One region of the Massilia forsythiae genome, then DNA from elsewhere that is predicted to be linked to it. Evidence: predicted binding sites of a transcription regulator. Region 1 holds the regulator's gene; each other region holds the start of a gene.

Region 1 (5,373 bases):
AGATCATGCAGCGCGGCGGCGACGGCAACCCCGACGTCAACCTCGGCGACGCGCCCGACTACATCATCGAGAACTTCAGCTTCGTGCGCATGTCGGAAACCGGCAAGCCGAAGTACGTGATCTCGGGCGCGCGCCTGACCCACCGCCCGGCCGACAACACCTCGGTGATCGACAAGCCGGTGGTGCAGAGCATGACGGTCGAGCACCCGCGCATGACCATGACCGCGAATACCGCGCACATCAACCAGGACCAGAACCAGATCGACCTGGCCGGCAACGTCGACATCCACCGTCCCGGCAACGCCACCACGCAGCCGATGCAGATCCGCACCGAGGCATTGACCCTGCTGCCGGACGAGGACATCGCCAAGACCGACCGCAAGATCGACATGACGCTCGGCGCCACCGCCGTCACCGGCACCGGCATGATCGCCAACAACGCCACCCAGCAGATCCACCTGGGCGGGCGCGGCCAGATCGTCTATCCGCCGCGCGGCAAGCGCTGAAGCGCCCATCACAAGGACCCGTAACCAATGAAAAAACTATTCGCCGTCGTTGCCCTGTCGCTGGCAACGCTCACCGCCTGGGCCGAAAAGGCGGACTCGCTCAAGCAGGCCGTGATCAAGTTCGATACCGGCGACGTCGACGAGGTCAGGCAGACCCGCACGCTGACCGGCAACGTGGTGGTGGAGCGCGGCACGCTGACGCTGAAGTCGGACAAGGCCGTGCTCAAGGAATCGCCCGAGGGCTACATGCTGGTGACGCTGACCGCGGCGCCGGGCAAGGTCGCCAGCTTCCGCCAGAAGCGCGACGGCGGCCCCGACCTGTGGATGGAAGGGCAGGCCCAGCGCATCGAGTACGACGAGCGCACCGAACTGGTCAAGCTGTTCTCGAACGCGGTGGTGCGCCAGCTGGAAAACGGCAAGCTGTCGAGCGAAGTCAACGGCGCCTTCATTTCCTACGACAACCGCACCGAGGTGGCCAACGTGCGCAACGACGCCAGCGGCCAGACCAAGGCGGGGCAGGGCCGCAACACCATCATCATCGCGCCGCGCCGCAATGCGAATGCGGCCGCCGCGCCGGCCGCCGCCGCACCTGCCGTGGCTGCGCCTGCGGCCGAGGGCAGCCGATGATGGACGTCCGCCCCGAAGCCGCCGTGGTCGAATGCAGCGGCGGCAGCACCCTGGTCGTCAAGGGCCTGCAAAAGAGCTACGGCAAGCGCCTGGTGGTGCGCGACGTCTCGCTGCAGGTCGCCTGCGGCGAAGTGGTGGGCTTGCTCGGCCCGAACGGCGCCGGCAAGACCACCTCGTTCTACATGATCGTCGGCCTGGTGCCGTCGGACGCCGGCAGCATCGACATCAACGGCACCGACGTGACGAGCATGCCGATCCACCGGCGCGCATTGCTGGGACTGTCGTACCTGCCGCAGGAAGCCTCGGTGTTCCGCAAGCTGACGGTGGAAGAGAACATCCGCGCCGTGCTGGAGCTGCAGCGCGAGAACGGCAAGCGCCTGGGCAAGGAGCGCATCCGCGAGCGGCTCGACGAACTGCTGGCCGAACTGCAGATCGAGAAGCTGCGCGAGAGCCCGGCGCTGTCGCTGTCGGGCGGCGAGCGGCGGCGCGTGGAGATCGCGCGCGCGCTGGCCACCAATCCGCGCTTCGTGCTGCTGGACGAACCGTTCGCCGGCGTCGACCCGATCGCCGTGATCGAGATCCAGCGCATCGTGCGCTTCCTGAAGGAGCGCGGCATCGGCGTGCTGATCACCGACCACAACGTGCGCGAGACGCTCGGCATCTGCGACCGCGCCTACATCATCAACCAGGGCGCGGTGCTGGCATCCGGGCGTCCCGACGACATCATCGCCGACGAGTCGGTGCGCCGCGTCTATCTCGGCGAACACTTCCGCATGTAGTCATGAAACAGTCGCTGCAACTCAAGACCTCGCAACACCTGGCACTGACCCCGCAGCTGCAGCAGTCGATCCGGCTGCTGCAGCTGTCCACGCTCGAACTGCACCAGGAAATCGAACAGGTGCTGAGCGATAACCCGCTGCTGGAACGCCTGGACGATCCGCTCGACCGCTCGGTGCGCCTGCTGGCCGACGGCGCCATCAACAACAACGCCGGCACGTCGACGACCCCGTCGAACGAGGCGCCCAACGCGGAAGCCAACGGCCAGGAAGGCGGCGCCGCTGCCGAGAACGGCGAAGGCGGCGAAGCCAGTGGCGACGAGGGCGGCGGCGCAGCCGAAGGCGCGGATGCCGACTGGGGAGAGACGGGACGCGCCAGCGGCAATGGCGACGACGAGGACGGCCGCCCGCAGCTGGAAGCCAGTCCGGTCTCGCTGCGCGAGCATTTGATGGAGCAGTTGCGCCTGACCTGCTTCGCCGCGCGCGATTGCGCGCTGGTGGAACTGGTGATCGACGCGCTCGACGACAACGGTTACCTGGAAGAGCCGTTGGACGACATCCACGCGCGCCTGCCGCAAGAGCTGGAAGTCGAGTTCGACGAGCTGCGCACCGCGCTGGCGCTGGTGCAGAGCATGGACCCGCCCGGCGTCGGGGCGCGCAGCGCGGCCGAGTGCCTGGCGCTGCAGATCCGGCGCATGCACGGCGTGCCGCTGGTGACGCGGCGCATGGCCCTGGTCATCGTCGAGCGCTACCTGAGCTGGTTCGCGCAGCGCGAATTCAACAAGCTGAAAAAGGCGCTCGACTGCGACGACGAAGACCTGCGCGAGGCGCAGGCGGTGATCCGCCAGTGCAATCCGCATCCGGGTGCGGCATTCGCAGCGGACGTGTCCGACTACGTGGTGCCGGACGTGATCGTGCGCCGCGCCAAGGACGGCTGGAGCGTGCAATTGAATCCGGAAGTGATGCCGCGCCTGCGCGTGAACAGCGTGTACGCGTCGCTGCTGAAACAGGGCAAGAGCGAGAGCCAATTGAGCGCGCAATTGCAGGAAGCGAAGTGGCTGATCAAGAACATGCGCCAGCGTTTCGACACGATCCTGCGCGTGGCGCAAGCCATCGTCGATCGCCAGCGCAACTTTTTCTCCCATGGCGCGGTTGCCATGCGTCCCCTTGTTTTACGCGAGATAGCTGATACACTAGGCCTACACGAGAGCACAATTTCTCGGGTTACAACTCAAAAATACATGCTGACGCCGCATGGCATGTTCGAGTTGAAGTACTTTTTTGGGAGCCACGTTGCGACCGAGGCGGGCGGTGAAGCGTCCTCGACGGCAATCCGGGCTCTGATCGTGCAACTTACAGGAGCGGAAGACCCCAAGAATCCCTTATCGGATAGCAAGATTGCGGACATGCTGGGGGAGCAGGGCATGGTGATTGCGCGCCGCACGGTCGCCAAGTACCGTGAAGCCTTGAAGATTCCACCCGTCAGCCTCCGCAAATCCTTGTAGCCGGCCTTCGTATCAAGCGCTGTTCGCCGCATTTTCCCCAAAGCCCGGACAGCTGCGTATCTTCAAAGGAGTGTGTATGAATCTCACCATCAGTGGACATCACCTGGATGTAACCCCCGCCATCCGAGAATACGTACAGAACAAGCTCGAGCGCATCACCCGCCATTTCGATCAAGTGATCGACTCCCACGTCATCCTCTGCATCGACAACCTCACCGAGAAAGAAAAACGCCAGAAGGCCGAGATCAACCTGCGTGTCGCGGGCAAGATCGTGCACGTCGCCAGCGCGGCCCACGACCTGTACGCAGCGATCGACATGCTGATGGACCGTCTCGACCGGCAAGTGCAGAAGTACAAGCAGATGCTGCAAAATCACAGTCGCACGGCGCTCAAGCATCTGTCCGATGCGGGCGATGCCGACGACGTTCCCGCCACGGCATAAGCCGGCTGCAGCAACGACAACGAAGGGCGCATCGGCGCCCTTTTTGCTTGATGGACGTCCGCAAAATACCATGAACCAACACGTGCACGCCCGCGTCGTCAACCGCACCGGCATCCTGACGCTGGACCGTCCCAAGGCCCTCAATTCCCTGTCGCTCGACATGGTGCGTGCGCTCACCGCGGCGCTGCTGGCGTGGCGCGCGGACGATGGCGTCGATGCCGTCGTCATCGGCAGCACCAGCGACAAAGCCTTGTGCGCCGGCGGCGACATCCGCTTTTTCCACCAGGCCGGCGGCGCCACGCCCGGCACCGGCAGCGCGCTGCTGGAAGATTTCTTCACCGAAGAATACACGCTGAACCACCTCGTGCATTTTCATGGTAAACCGTATATATCGTTGATGGACGGCGTGGTGATGGGCGGCGGCATGGGCATCGCCCAGGGCGGCCCCGGCTGCGGCCTGCGCATCGTGACCGAGCGCACCAGGATGGCGATGCCGGAGGTGAACATCGGCATGTTCCCGGACGTCGGCGGCAGCCATTTCCTGGCGCATGCGCCGGGCCGGCTCGGCGTCTACCTGGGCGTGAGCGGCGCCACCATCGGCGCCGCCGACGCGCTGTATGCCGGCCTGGCCGACCTGTTCGTGCCCGCCGCCCGGCTGGACGGCTTGCGCGCACTGGTCGGCAGCGTGCCCGGCGCCGCACTGCCCGAAGCGATGCGCGCCTTCGCCGCGCCGTTCGCAGCGCAGGCCGGAGACAGCGAGCTGAGCGCGCAGCGCGCGTCGATCGACCGCCATTTCGGCGCTGCCTCGGTGGCGGACATCGTGGCGTCGCTGGCCGGCGACCCGGACCCGTTCGCCCAGGCCGCCCTGGCCGCGATGCGGCGCCGCTCGCCCTTGATGATGTGCGTGACGCACGCGATGCTGGCGCGCGCCGCCGGCATGGACTTTGCCGATTGCCTGCGCATGGAGCGCAGCCTGGTGCGGCGTGCGTTCGAGCACGGCGAGATCCTGGAAGGCGTGCGCGCGCTGGCGGTCGACAAGGACAATGCGCCGCGCTGGAACCCGCCGGCGCTGGAACAGGTGACGCCGGAAATGATCGAACGCTTCTTCGCACCGGTATGGCCGCCGTACGCGCATCCGCTGCGCCATCTCTGAACCGTTTCATCGATCCCTGGGAGGATGCATGGACGCCGAGTCGATACCGCCGCAGTCGATACCACAGTCATGGCGGGCATCCCTGGCCGGCTGCCGCTGGACGCGCCAGGAAACCGGTTGCTCGGAGGCGCAGGTGTGGCGCCTGGATGCGCCCGGCCGTCCCGCGCTGTTCGTCAAGGCCGAACCCGCGGGTCCGCTGTCGGAACTGGCCGACGAGGCGGCGCGCCTGCGCTGGCTGGGCGCAAGCGGCATTCCCTGCGCGCCGGTGCGTGGCGAGGCGCACCACGCCGGCCACGACTGGCTGCTGCTGGGCGCCGTGCCCGGCAGCGACCTGGAAGCGAGCGGCATCGATCCCGGTGCCGGC
Region 2 (5,373 bases), 670 kb from region 1:
CGCGTTGGCGGTGCCGACCACCTTCGGGCCGAACATGACCGAGGTGTGGTACTGGGTGATCACGAAACTGGCGCCGACCGCGCCGATGCCGAGGCGGAACAGCAGAAAGCTTTCGTAGTTCTGCGCCATGGCCACGCCCAGCACCGGGATCGCGCCCAGCACCAGCAGGCCGGTATAGGTCTTGCGCGGGCCGAAGCGGTCGCACAGCGGGCCGACCAGCAGGCGCACCAGGATGGTAATGGCGACGGCGGCGATGTTGATGTCGGCGATCTGGCCGACCGACAGGTGGAACTCGCCCTTGATGACCGGCATCAGCGGCGCGCAGGCGAACCAGGCGAAGAAGCACACGAAGAACGCCACCCAGCTCATGTGGAAGGCGCGCATCTGCGGCGTGTTGAAGGAGAAAAGCTTGATGCTGTTTGCTTTGCCGGCCATGTCCAGGCTCCCTTTATTTTGATCGTCAGAAAACGAAAAAGGCGTCCGCTGCCTGGCCGAACACGTTCTTCGTGTTTCGGGTGCAGCGGACGCCGTTGTCCTGTTTGCCGGTCCGCCGTTGGACCGGCTGTGGTTCTGTACATCGAAGGGATCGCCGTTGATCCTTTACGGGGATAAGTGCAAGAGCCGTGCCAGAGCGCGCCGCCCGTGAACTCGATCAAACCTTGCCGGGATGGCGCTTCGTTGCAGTGCACCATGCCCCAACATGGCGCGCTTCTCGCCGGGGCGCACTGTTTACGCCCCGCCGGGCGCCAGGCGGTGGATGGCGAACGAATGGGCGTAGGCATGCGGGTCGAGCCCGTTCCACACCTTGCCGTCCATGAGCACCGAACTGCGCATCGTCGCGCTCGGCGCCGCCACGCCGGCCAGCAGCGCCGCCTCGCGGTACAGCTCGATGCGGTTGACGCGGGCGGCCAGCGCCGCGTAGTCCGGGTCCTCGCGCAGCAGGCCCCAGCGCCGCTGCTGGGTCAGGAACCACATGCCGTCCGACAGCCACGGGAAATTGGCGTCGCCGTCGGCGAAGAAGCGCAGTGGGTCGGGGTCGCGCCAGTGCCGGCCCAGGCCGTCGTCGTACTGGCCCTGCAGGCGGCCCAGGATCGCCTGCATGTCGGTGTTCAGATAGGCCGGGCTGGCCAGCACCTCGGCGGCGGCGGCGCGGTGGGCGTCGGATTCGTCGATCCAGCGCCCCGCTTCCAGCAGCGCCGCCACCAGGGCGCGGCTGGCGTCCGGGTTGGCGTCGACGAAATCGGCGCGCGCGCCGAGCGCCTTGCCGGGGTGGTCCGGCCAGATGTCCTGGCTGACCGTGAGCGTGACACCGCTGCCATCCAGCACCGCATTGCCGCTCCAGGGTTCGCCGGCGCAGAAACCGTCCATGTGCCCGGCCGCCAGGCTGCCCGCCATCTGGCCGGGCGGCACCGTCACCAGCTCGGCGTCGCGCAGCGGGTCGATGCCGCCGGCGGCCAGCCAGTAGGACAGGAACATCGCATGGTTCCCGGTCGGGAAGGTGTGCGCGAACACCGGCCGGCGCCCGCTGCGGCGCACCAGGTCGGCCAGCGCTTCCAGGCTGGTCACGCCCTGCTCCGCCAGCGCGCGCGACACGGTGACGGCCTGGCCGTTGCGCGACAGATTCATCAGCACCGCCATCGGCGTGGCCGCGCAACCGATGCCCATCTCGACCCCATACAGCAGGCCGTACAGCACATGGGCGGCATCGAGTTCCCCCCTGACCAGGCGGTCGCGCATGCCCGACCAAGAATGTTCGCGGCTGAGCACCAGCTCGATGCCGTACTGCTGGTCCAGGCCCAGCACCGACGCCATCACCAGCGAGGCGCAATCGGTGAGCGGCATGAAGCCGGCCTTGATCTGGGTGCGTTCCGTCATGTAATGCCTTTCTATTTCTCTAGTGAACTTGCCCTAATTCGGGGTCAGAGCACATTCAATCTGCTCTGACCCCGAATTCAGAGCAGGTCTTCGACGTCCAGGACGCGCTGGGCGATCTCGGCCAGTTTGAGCTTGCGGTTCATGGCCATGTTGCGCAGCTTGCGGTAGGCCTCTTCCTCGCTCAACCGGTGGCGCGCCATGACGACGCCCTTGGCGCGTTCGATCAGCTTGCGATCGGCCAGCTGGCGGCGGGTATCGGACAGTTCGTCCAGCAGCTTCTGCTCGCGGCGGAAGCGCACCATGGCCACGTCCAGCACCGCTTTCACACGCTCGGCCTGGAGGCCGTCGACGATGTAGGCCGATACCCCCGCCGCCAGCGCCGCATCCATGCTCGATTCGGTCTGGTCGTCGGTAAACAGCACGATCGGGCGCGGCTCGTCGCGGGTGGCGATCACGATGTGCTCGAGCACGTCGCGCGCATCCGATTCGCTGTCGATGATGATCATGTCCGGCTGGATCTGGGCGATGCGGCCGGGCAGGAAGATATCCGCCGGCAGCGAGGCGACGATGTCGTAGCCCGATTCGAGCAGGCCGATGCGCAGCGCCGCGTTGCGCCGCGATTGGGCGGCCGCGCTGTGCTCGTCCAGGCCGGCGCCGGCCTGGGAATTGACGACGACGATGCGCAGGGTGCGTGGAGAAGGCGGTTTCATGCCTGGGGAATATGCAAGTTCCGGGCCAAGCCTACCCCTGCCTAACCACGACTTTGCAACGAGGCGAGCTCTGCAGATATTCAGAAAACCGATGTCCGTAATCGCCAAAACACAATAATTGCCTTGAAGAAAATATTCACAGCGCGAATGGGATGCATCACAAACTAAAAGTTCATTTATAGAGAAATCGTCCCTATACTGCAACGCAACAACTCAGGAAATGAACGGAGAAATCGATGAACACCGCAACCATCGCCCAAGCGCAGAACAGTGGCCTGCGCAGCATCGTCGCCGAGACCTTTGGCAAGATCCGCAACTTCGCGATCGAACTGTACACCGCCCACGGCGGCTGGTTCGTGCACGACGCGGCCCAACCCGCCAGCGGCGCCCTGGCCCGCACCGAGCAGCAAAGCCTGGCCAAGCTGCTGATCCTGGGCACCGCATGCGAACACTATGCACCGGCCCTGGCCGCCGAAATGTCGCGCGACACGGCAAAGAACTGAATACGCAGCACCGAACAGAAACACATCAACCGAATCTCAAGCATACAAGGATACATATCATGACCCCGATCGAATACGTCACCGTCGCCATCTCCGCCCTGGCCATCGTCACCCGCATCGTGATGTTCGTGCGCAACCCGTCGGCCACCACCCCGACCGACCTGTGGACCGCGCAGCACCCGCAGATGTAATCGCAGCGGCCCGCATGCGCGGGCAGCATCGAATCGCCACACGCCCGGATTGCCGGGCGTTGTCTTTTGTGCATTGCAATAACACGTACCTCTCCTTTTCCTGCATGCCGTACTTACGCAGGCACACCACTCCCCTCGCGAAACCCGCCCAGCCCCGTCATCGCCTGCGCTAGAATGCTTTTTTGCAATTCTTGACCCGGAATGCATGCCCGCGTTCCGCTCGACCCGACCGATGATGCGACTCCCTACCCTGACCGTTCTCGCCGCCGTGCTGGCGCTGCCCGCCTTCGCTTCCACGCCCATCACCCTCGACCAGGCCATGGCCAATCCGGACTGGATCGGCACGCCCGTGGAGGCGGCCTGGTGGAACTGGGATGGCAAGGAAGTGTTCTACAAGCAGAAGCGCACCGGCTCGCCGGTGCGCGATACCTGGCAGGTCGACGCGGGCAACGGCAAGGCGCGCCAGGTGCGCGACACCGAACTGTCCAAGCTCGACAGCGCCGACATGGTCTACAACCCGGAACGCACGCGCGCCCTGGTGCTGCGCAACGGCGACCTGTTCGAACGCGACCTCAAAAGCGGCGCCCTGGTGCAGATCGTGCGCGGCAGCGGCGCCAGGGAAGACGCCGTCAAGGCCGTGCAGTATGCGGCGGACGGCCGCAGCGTGCAGTTCCGCAGCGGCGACGACTGGATGGTCTGGCAGCGCGCCGAGCGCCTGGTGGCGCCGCTGGCGCTGTTGCGCGCGGCCAGGGATCCGAACGCGCCGCCCGACGGCAGCGCGGCCGACAAGCAGTCGCGCGAGCTGCAGCTGCGCCTGATCGCGACCTTGAAACGCCAGAAGGACGAGCGCGACGCCAACCGCGCGCGCGGCGAGGAAGAGCGGCGCGCCGATCCGACCCGCGCGCCGGGCCCGATTTATCTCGGCGACAAAGTGGCGATTCTCAACAGCCACCTGTCGCCGGACGGCCGCTGGCTGCTGGTGGTGACCGGCCCCAAGGACGGCGACAAGGGCCGTATCGGCAAGATGCCGCGCTACGTGACCGAGAGCGGCTACGAGGAAAGCGCGGACGAGCGCACCCGCGTCGGCCGCGACGCGCCGGCCGGCCAGGCGCTGAAACTGGTCAACCTGGCCACGCGCGAGGTCAAGGACGTGCCGCTCGACGTTTTGCCCGGCATCGGCACCGACCCGCTGGCCGCCATGCGCGCCGAGCGCAAGCTCGATCCCCTGAAAGGCAACCGCCCGGTGACGATCGGCTTCCGCGGCGACGCCGTCAGCTGGAGCCGCGACGGCGCCAACCTGGCCATCATGCTGCGCGCGGTCGACAACAAGGACCGCTGGATCGCCACCGTCGACCTGCCGCACGCGGCCTTGAAACCGGTGCACCGCCTGAGCGATGCGGCCTGGGTCAACTACGACAACAACGACTTCGGCTGGAAGCCGGACAACGCCACGCTATGGTACCTGTCCGAGGAAAGCGGCTACTCGCACCTGTACGTGCGCGACGCCGCCGGCAACGCGCGCGCCCTCACCGGCGGCAAGTGGGAAGCCTCGGACGTGGCCTGGTCGGCCGACGGCCAGACCGCCTGGGTGGTCTGCAACCGCAAGACGCCGGGCGCCTACGAGGTGTGCGCGGTCGCGGCGCGCGACGGCGCCACGCGCGAGGTCAGCAGCCTGGACGGCGGCGTCGAGGAATTCCGCCTGTCGCCCGACCAGAAAAAGCTGCTGGTGCGCTATTCCGGCCCCTACCTGCCGCCGCAGATCGCCGCCCTGCCCTCGGCCGGCGGCGCGACCGTGAAGCTGACCGACACCCGCACCCCGGACTTCAAGGCGCGCGACTGGGTCCAGCCGCAGTTCGTCAGCGTCCCGTCGACCCACGGCGCCGCCGATCCGGTGTGGGCCAAGCTGTACCGCCCGGACCGGCTGGACCCGGACAGGAAGTATCCGGTGGTGATGTTCGTGCACGGCGCCGGCTACCTGCAGAACGTCACCAGGCGCTACACGCCCTATTTCCGCGAGCAGATGTTCCACAACCTGCTGGTGCAGAAGGGCTACGTGGTGCTGGACATGGACTACCGCGCCTCCAAGGGCTACGG
Region 3 (5,373 bases), 1.1 Mb from region 1:
TCGCTGGTGCATCGCCGCGCCGGCCGCTACGGCAACAGCCGGGTCCTCTCCGAACTCCAGCAGCATGGCGTGAAGGGGGAGGACCTGGCCGAGTTGAAATCCGAGCTCGCTTCCACCGAACTGGCGCGCGCCAGGGAAGTCTGGCAGCGCAAGTTCGGCCGCGTCGCCCAGGATGCGGCCGAGCGCAGCAAGCAAATGCGCTTCATGCTGGCGCGCGGTTTTTCCCAGGGTGCCGTACGCAATGCGATGCAGGGGCGCGAGGACGACGACGAGTAGTCGCGGAAGCCGATCTCCGCAGCAAGCAGGCGCTGTTCATTGCGCATTTCTCTGTCGTCACAGTCCTGGCCTGTCTCCGCTGCGCGGCTGGCCGGCATCGATTATTCGGCCGTGTCGCCGCCTGTCGGCCTTGTCGGCCGAATTTCTTTTATCTTCCCTTCATAATTCCGGTATCGCCGTTCCAACCGCCACATGGCTGGCGCGCTGTGCTAAACTTTCATGGTTTAAGCAGCGCCGCAAGAGCGGTTGTTGCCGTAGAAGCTGCGGCAACGTGCATCAGGCACACGGCTGCAATACTTTTATCGCCGCATGTCGGCATTGGTTTTTATGCCCTTGTCTTCACCCGCTCCGCGTCAGCTTCGGCATACGCGCGCCATTACCGTTGAAGCGTATGCACGCGACGATGGTTTGTGGGACCTTGACGCCTGCATCCGCGACATAAAACCGCATGACATCGAACTGCCGTCCGGTCACCGCCCCGGCGGCGTGCCGGTCCACGATCTCAAGCTGCGCGTGACGATTGACCGTGACATGACCATCGTCGATGCGCAAGCCGCCTCCGACGCCGTGCCCTTTCCCGGCCATTGCGACACCATTGCCCCTGCCTACCAGAAGCTGATCGGCTTGTCGCTGCTGAACCATTTCCGGCTGCATTTGAAGGACCGCCTGTCCGGCGTCCTCGGCTGCACGCACCTGACCGAGTTGGCCCAGGTCCTGCCCACCGCGGCATTGCAAGCCTGGTCCGACGACGCCATGGAAAGCCGCCCGGGCGATGCCTCGCCCGAGCGTCCCTATGAACTCGGCCGCTGCCACGCCCTGCGCCTCGACGGCCCCGTCGTCGAGACCTATTATCCGCGCTGGGTATTGAAGGCGGTACCGGGTTAGTATCCGGTTTTGTCGCTTAGTTGTTCGAATCTTTATTCCAACCGCATTTCTTAATCAGTAACAGAGAAGGGAAGCCAGCATGAAAATCCATGAGTATCAGGGCAAAGAAATCCTCCGAAAGTTCGGAGTGACCGTTCCGCGCGGCATTCCGTGCATGTCGGTGGACGAGGCCGTCAAGGCAGCTGAAGAGCTGGGCGGCCCGGTCTGGGTAGTCAAGGCGCAGATCCATGCTGGCGGCCGCGGCAAGGGCGGCGGCGTGAAGGTCGCCAAGTCGATCGATCAGGTGCGCGAGTACGCCAACCAGATCATGGGCATGCAGCTGATCACCCACCAGACCAGCCCGGAAGGCCAGAAGGTCAACCGCCTGCTGATCGAAGAAGGCGCCGACATCAAGAAGGAACTGTACGTGTCGCTGGTCACCGACCGCGTCACCCAGAAGGTCGTGCTGATGGCCTCGTCGGAAGGCGGCATGGACATCGAAGAAGTCGCGCACAGCAACCCGGAAAAGATCCACAGCATCGCCATCGACCCGAAAGTCGGCTTGACCGATGCCGAAGCCGATGACATCGCCCGCAAGATCGGCGTGCCGGAAGGCTCGATCGAAGCCGCCCGCACCAACCTGCAAGGCCTGTACAAAGCCTACTGGGAAACCGACGCATCGCTGGCCGAGATCAACCCGCTGATCCTGACCGGCGACGGTAAAGTGATCGCCCTGGACGCCAAGTTCAATTTCGACCCGAACGCCCTGTTCCGCCGCCCGGACATCGTCGCCTACCGCGACCTGGACGAGGAAGACGCGGCCGAAGTCGAGGCATCGAAATTCGACCTGGCCTATATCTCGCTGGACGGCAACATCGGCTGCCTGGTGAACGGCGCCGGCCTGGCCATGGCCACCATGGACACGATCAAGCTGTTCGGCGGCGAACCTGCCAACTTCCTGGACGTGGGCGGCGGCGCCACCGCCGAGAAGGTCACCGAAGCGTTCAAGATCATGCTGAAAAACCCAGGCCTGAAGGCAATCCTGGTCAACATCTTCGGCGGCATCATGCGTTGCGACGTCATCGCCGAAGGCGTGATCGCCGCTTCCAAGGCCGTGTCGCTGCAAGTGCCGCTGGTCGTGCGCATGAAGGGCACCAACGAAGACCTGGGCAAGAAGATGCTGGCCGAATCCGGCCTGCCGATCATTGCCGCCGATACGATGGAAGATGCAGCGAAGCAGGTCGTTGCCGCTGCCGCCGGTCAAGCCTAATTCGCGAAGGAAAGAAAATGTCGATTCTCATCAATAAAGACACCAAAGTAGTCACCCAGGGCATCACCGGCAAGACCGGCCAGTTCCACACCCGCATGTGCCGCGATTACGCGAACGGCCGCGAAGCTTTCGTTGCCGGCGTGAATCCGAAGAAAGCCGGCGAAGACTTCGAAGGCATCCCGATCTTTGCCAACGTCGCCGAAGCCAAGAAGGAAACTGGCGCCAACGTGTCCGTGATCTACGTGCCGCCGGCAGGCGCCGCCGCCGCGATCTGGGAAGCCGTGGAAGCCGAACTGGACCTGGCGATCTGCATCACCGAAGGCATCCCGGTCCGTGACATGATGGAAGTCAAGGATCGCATGGCCAAGGCCGGCAGCAAGACCCTGCTGCTGGGCCCGAACTGCCCGGGCCTGATCACTCCGGACGAAATCAAGATCGGCATCATGCCGGGCCACATCCACAAGAAGGGCCGCATCGGCGTCGTGTCGCGCTCGGGCACCCTGACCTATGAAGCAGTGGGTCAATTGACCGCGCTGGGCCTGGGCCAATCGTCGGCAGTCGGCATCGGCGGCGACCCGATCAACGGCTTGAAGCACATCGACGTGATGAAGATGTTCAACGACGATCCGGATACCGACGCCGTCATCATGATCGGCGAGATCGGCGGCCCGGACGAAGCCAACGCTGCGTACTGGATCAAGGACAACATGAAGAAGCCGGTGGTCGGCTTCATCGCTGGCGTCACCGCGCCGCCGGGCAAGCGCATGGGCCACGCCGGCGCGCTGATCTCGGGCGGCGCCGACACTGCGCAAGCCAAGCTGGAAATCATGGAAGCCTGCGGCATCAAGGTCACCAAGAACCCGTCGGAAATGGCGCGCCTGCTGCAGGCCATGCTGTAATCGATCGATACAAGGGTCCGGCCTGCGCCGGACCTGGCAAGAACAAGGGAGCTGCGGCTCCCTTTTGCATTTTGGGCTGACATTTTTTGACAGCGGCATGCCAAAGACGGTGACCTGACAAATTGCGCCGTCGAGGAGTAACAAAAATTGTCACATGGCAAGCATAAATGTGCAAAAACGGATCTGTTCAATAATTCATGAATAACGATTCCGTATGGAAACGACCTGGCACAGCGCTTGCATAGAGTAGAGCAGAAGCAAGCAGTAACCAGACAAGCAGTACCCCTTAACGTCGTACCCATCCGGAGAAATATCATGAAAGCACCGAAAATTGTCAAGAAAGCCGAAGCCGGTTTCACCCTGATCGAATTGATGATCGTTGTCGCGATCATCGGCATCCTGGCTGCCGTCGCCATTCCGGCGTACAGCGACTACACCGCCAAGGCCAAGGCCGCGAACGCGCTGTCGGCAGCCGATCCGTACAAGACCGCCGTCGCCATGTGCGGCCAGGAAGCCGGTTCAGTGGCCAAATGCGACACCACCGATAATCCTGCGCTGTTCCCTGCTACCTTCACTGCCACCAAGGAAGTCAGCGCTGTCAAGGTTGAGGCGAATGGCGTCATTACCCTGACCCTGGCCGACATCGGCAAGAACACGTCGGGTACCAACGTCGTCTTCACCCCGACCATCGGCGACAGCGCCGTCACCTGGAAGATTGCTGCCGCCACCACCAATACTGCTGTGAAAACTGTCCTCGAGAAGGGTTCGATCGGTAGCTAATTGACATACGCAGTATCGCAAGCCGCCCCATGGGCGGCTTTTTCGTTTCCGTTACCTCCTGGCGCGAGACAAGCACATGTCGCATCCTGGCACACCGATCGTTTCGACAACCACGTTTTCGATCGCATGGAAAGGGCCTGCTTGCACGGCAGCCCTGATGACCGCACTTCTGCTGAATTTCCTTCTTGTCGATGGGCATGACCTGCAACGCTGTACGGAACTTGTCCTGCTACTGGTTTGCGTCGCCAGGATCGTGTCCGGCAAACAGCTTTTTCAGACGCCAGCCACGATGCCGTGGGCAATACGACTGTTCTTGTCCGCGTTTTTCCTGTTGGGCCTGGTCTCTGCGCTGGCCGCCTGGTCGCCGCGCCATGCACTGTACGAGTGGTCGAGCATCCTGTTGCTGGTGCTGCTCGCGCACGTGGTGCATGCCGAGGTTGCTCGTGGCGGAGGCGATGCCGTCGAGCGCGTCTTGCAATGGGTAGGCCTTGCCTGTCTGTTCTATTCGCTGCGTGTGATGTTGATGTATGCGGCCGCGCTTGCCAACGGTTATCAAATCGGTATCCACAGTCTGGCCATCGGCTTCAGTAACGTGCGTTTTCTTAATCACACGCAGACAGCCTTACTGCCACTGATCATTCTGTCGTACCAGCAGGCGCCTCCGGGCGGCATGCGACGCCGTGCATGGTTTGCGCTGGCCGCCTTCTGGTGGTCCCTGCTGTACGTGGGCGAGGCGCGCGCCAGCCTGGTCGCATTGGCGGCCGGAGGCGTGGCGGTGCTCTGCCTGCGTGGCCGTCATGCGCATGGATTCCTGAGAGCCATGATGGCGACGGCACTGGCGGGCTGCGCGCTGTATGTCTTGTTGTTCGTGCTGTTGCCAGAGTGCGCCGGGCTGCAGCCGCTCGGCAACGTGGACAATGTGATGGCGCGTACCACGTCCGATCCCGCTTCCGGCCGCCAGTTCCTCTGGTCACGCGCGGTGCAATTGATTGTTGCACATCCGTGGCTGGGCGTCGGGCCATTGCACTTTGCCCATTACGGCGCCGACCTGAAGATCGGCGCCCATCCGCATGATTGGATCTTGCAGGTGGCGGTGGAGTGGGGCTTACCGGCCCTTTTATGTCTCTTCGGCGCGATTGGCGTGGGGATGCGGGCATTCCTGCGTGCCATGGCAGGCCTGGCACAATCCGACCGGCGTCAGCAGGAAACCTGCGTGATGTTCCTGGCGGCGATCCTGGCCATTATGGTGGACGCCCTGTTTTCCGGCGTGTTCGTCATGCCGCA

What was found. Region 1 encodes sigma-54, which starts transcription at its own class of promoters, with help from an activator protein. Its sites were predicted from a motif close to TGGCANGNAANCTGCTTT; they were not measured.
Region 2: HH212_RS03020 (ANTAR domain-containing response regulator) is a predicted target of sigma-54. The motif match lies at 2,596-2,613, and genes of this name have one in related genera.
Region 3: HH212_RS10700 (pilin) is a predicted target of sigma-54. The motif match lies at 3,536-3,553, and genes of this name have one in related genera.

What each region holds. Positions count from the first base shown of each region.
Region 1 is NZ_CP051685.1:1,374,215-1,379,587, reverse strand. It holds gene lptC (LPS export ABC transporter periplasmic protein LptC) at 1-506, shown strand, start outside; gene lptA (lipopolysaccharide transport periplasmic protein LptA) at 534-1,133, shown strand; gene lptB (LPS export ABC transporter ATP-binding protein) at 1,130-1,912, shown strand; gene HH212_RS05890 (RNA polymerase factor sigma-54) at 1,915-3,414, shown strand; gene hpf (ribosome hibernation-promoting factor, HPF/YfiA family) at 3,491-3,856, shown strand; gene HH212_RS05880 (enoyl-CoA hydratase/isomerase family protein) at 3,927-5,009, shown strand; gene HH212_RS05875 (APH(3') family aminoglycoside O-phosphotransferase) at 5,038-5,373, shown strand, end outside.
Region 2 is NZ_CP051685.1:700,653-706,025, forward strand. It holds gene HH212_RS03010 (MFS transporter) at 1-435, opposite strand, end outside; gene HH212_RS03015 (CmpA/NrtA family ABC transporter substrate-binding protein) at 730-1,875, opposite strand; gene HH212_RS03020 (ANTAR domain-containing response regulator) at 1,953-2,585, opposite strand; gene HH212_RS03025 (hypothetical protein) at 2,822-3,088, shown strand; gene HH212_RS27605 (hypothetical protein) at 3,148-3,279, shown strand; gene HH212_RS03030 (S9 family peptidase) at 3,515-5,373, shown strand, end outside.
Region 3 is NZ_CP051685.1:2,469,255-2,474,627, forward strand. It holds gene recX (recombination regulator RecX) at 1-276, shown strand, start outside; gene HH212_RS10685 (DUF2889 domain-containing protein) at 604-1,161, shown strand; gene sucC (ADP-forming succinate--CoA ligase subunit beta) at 1,241-2,410, shown strand; gene sucD (succinate--CoA ligase subunit alpha) at 2,428-3,309, shown strand; gene HH212_RS10700 (pilin) at 3,625-4,089, shown strand; gene HH212_RS10705 (O-antigen ligase family protein) at 4,247-5,373, shown strand, end outside.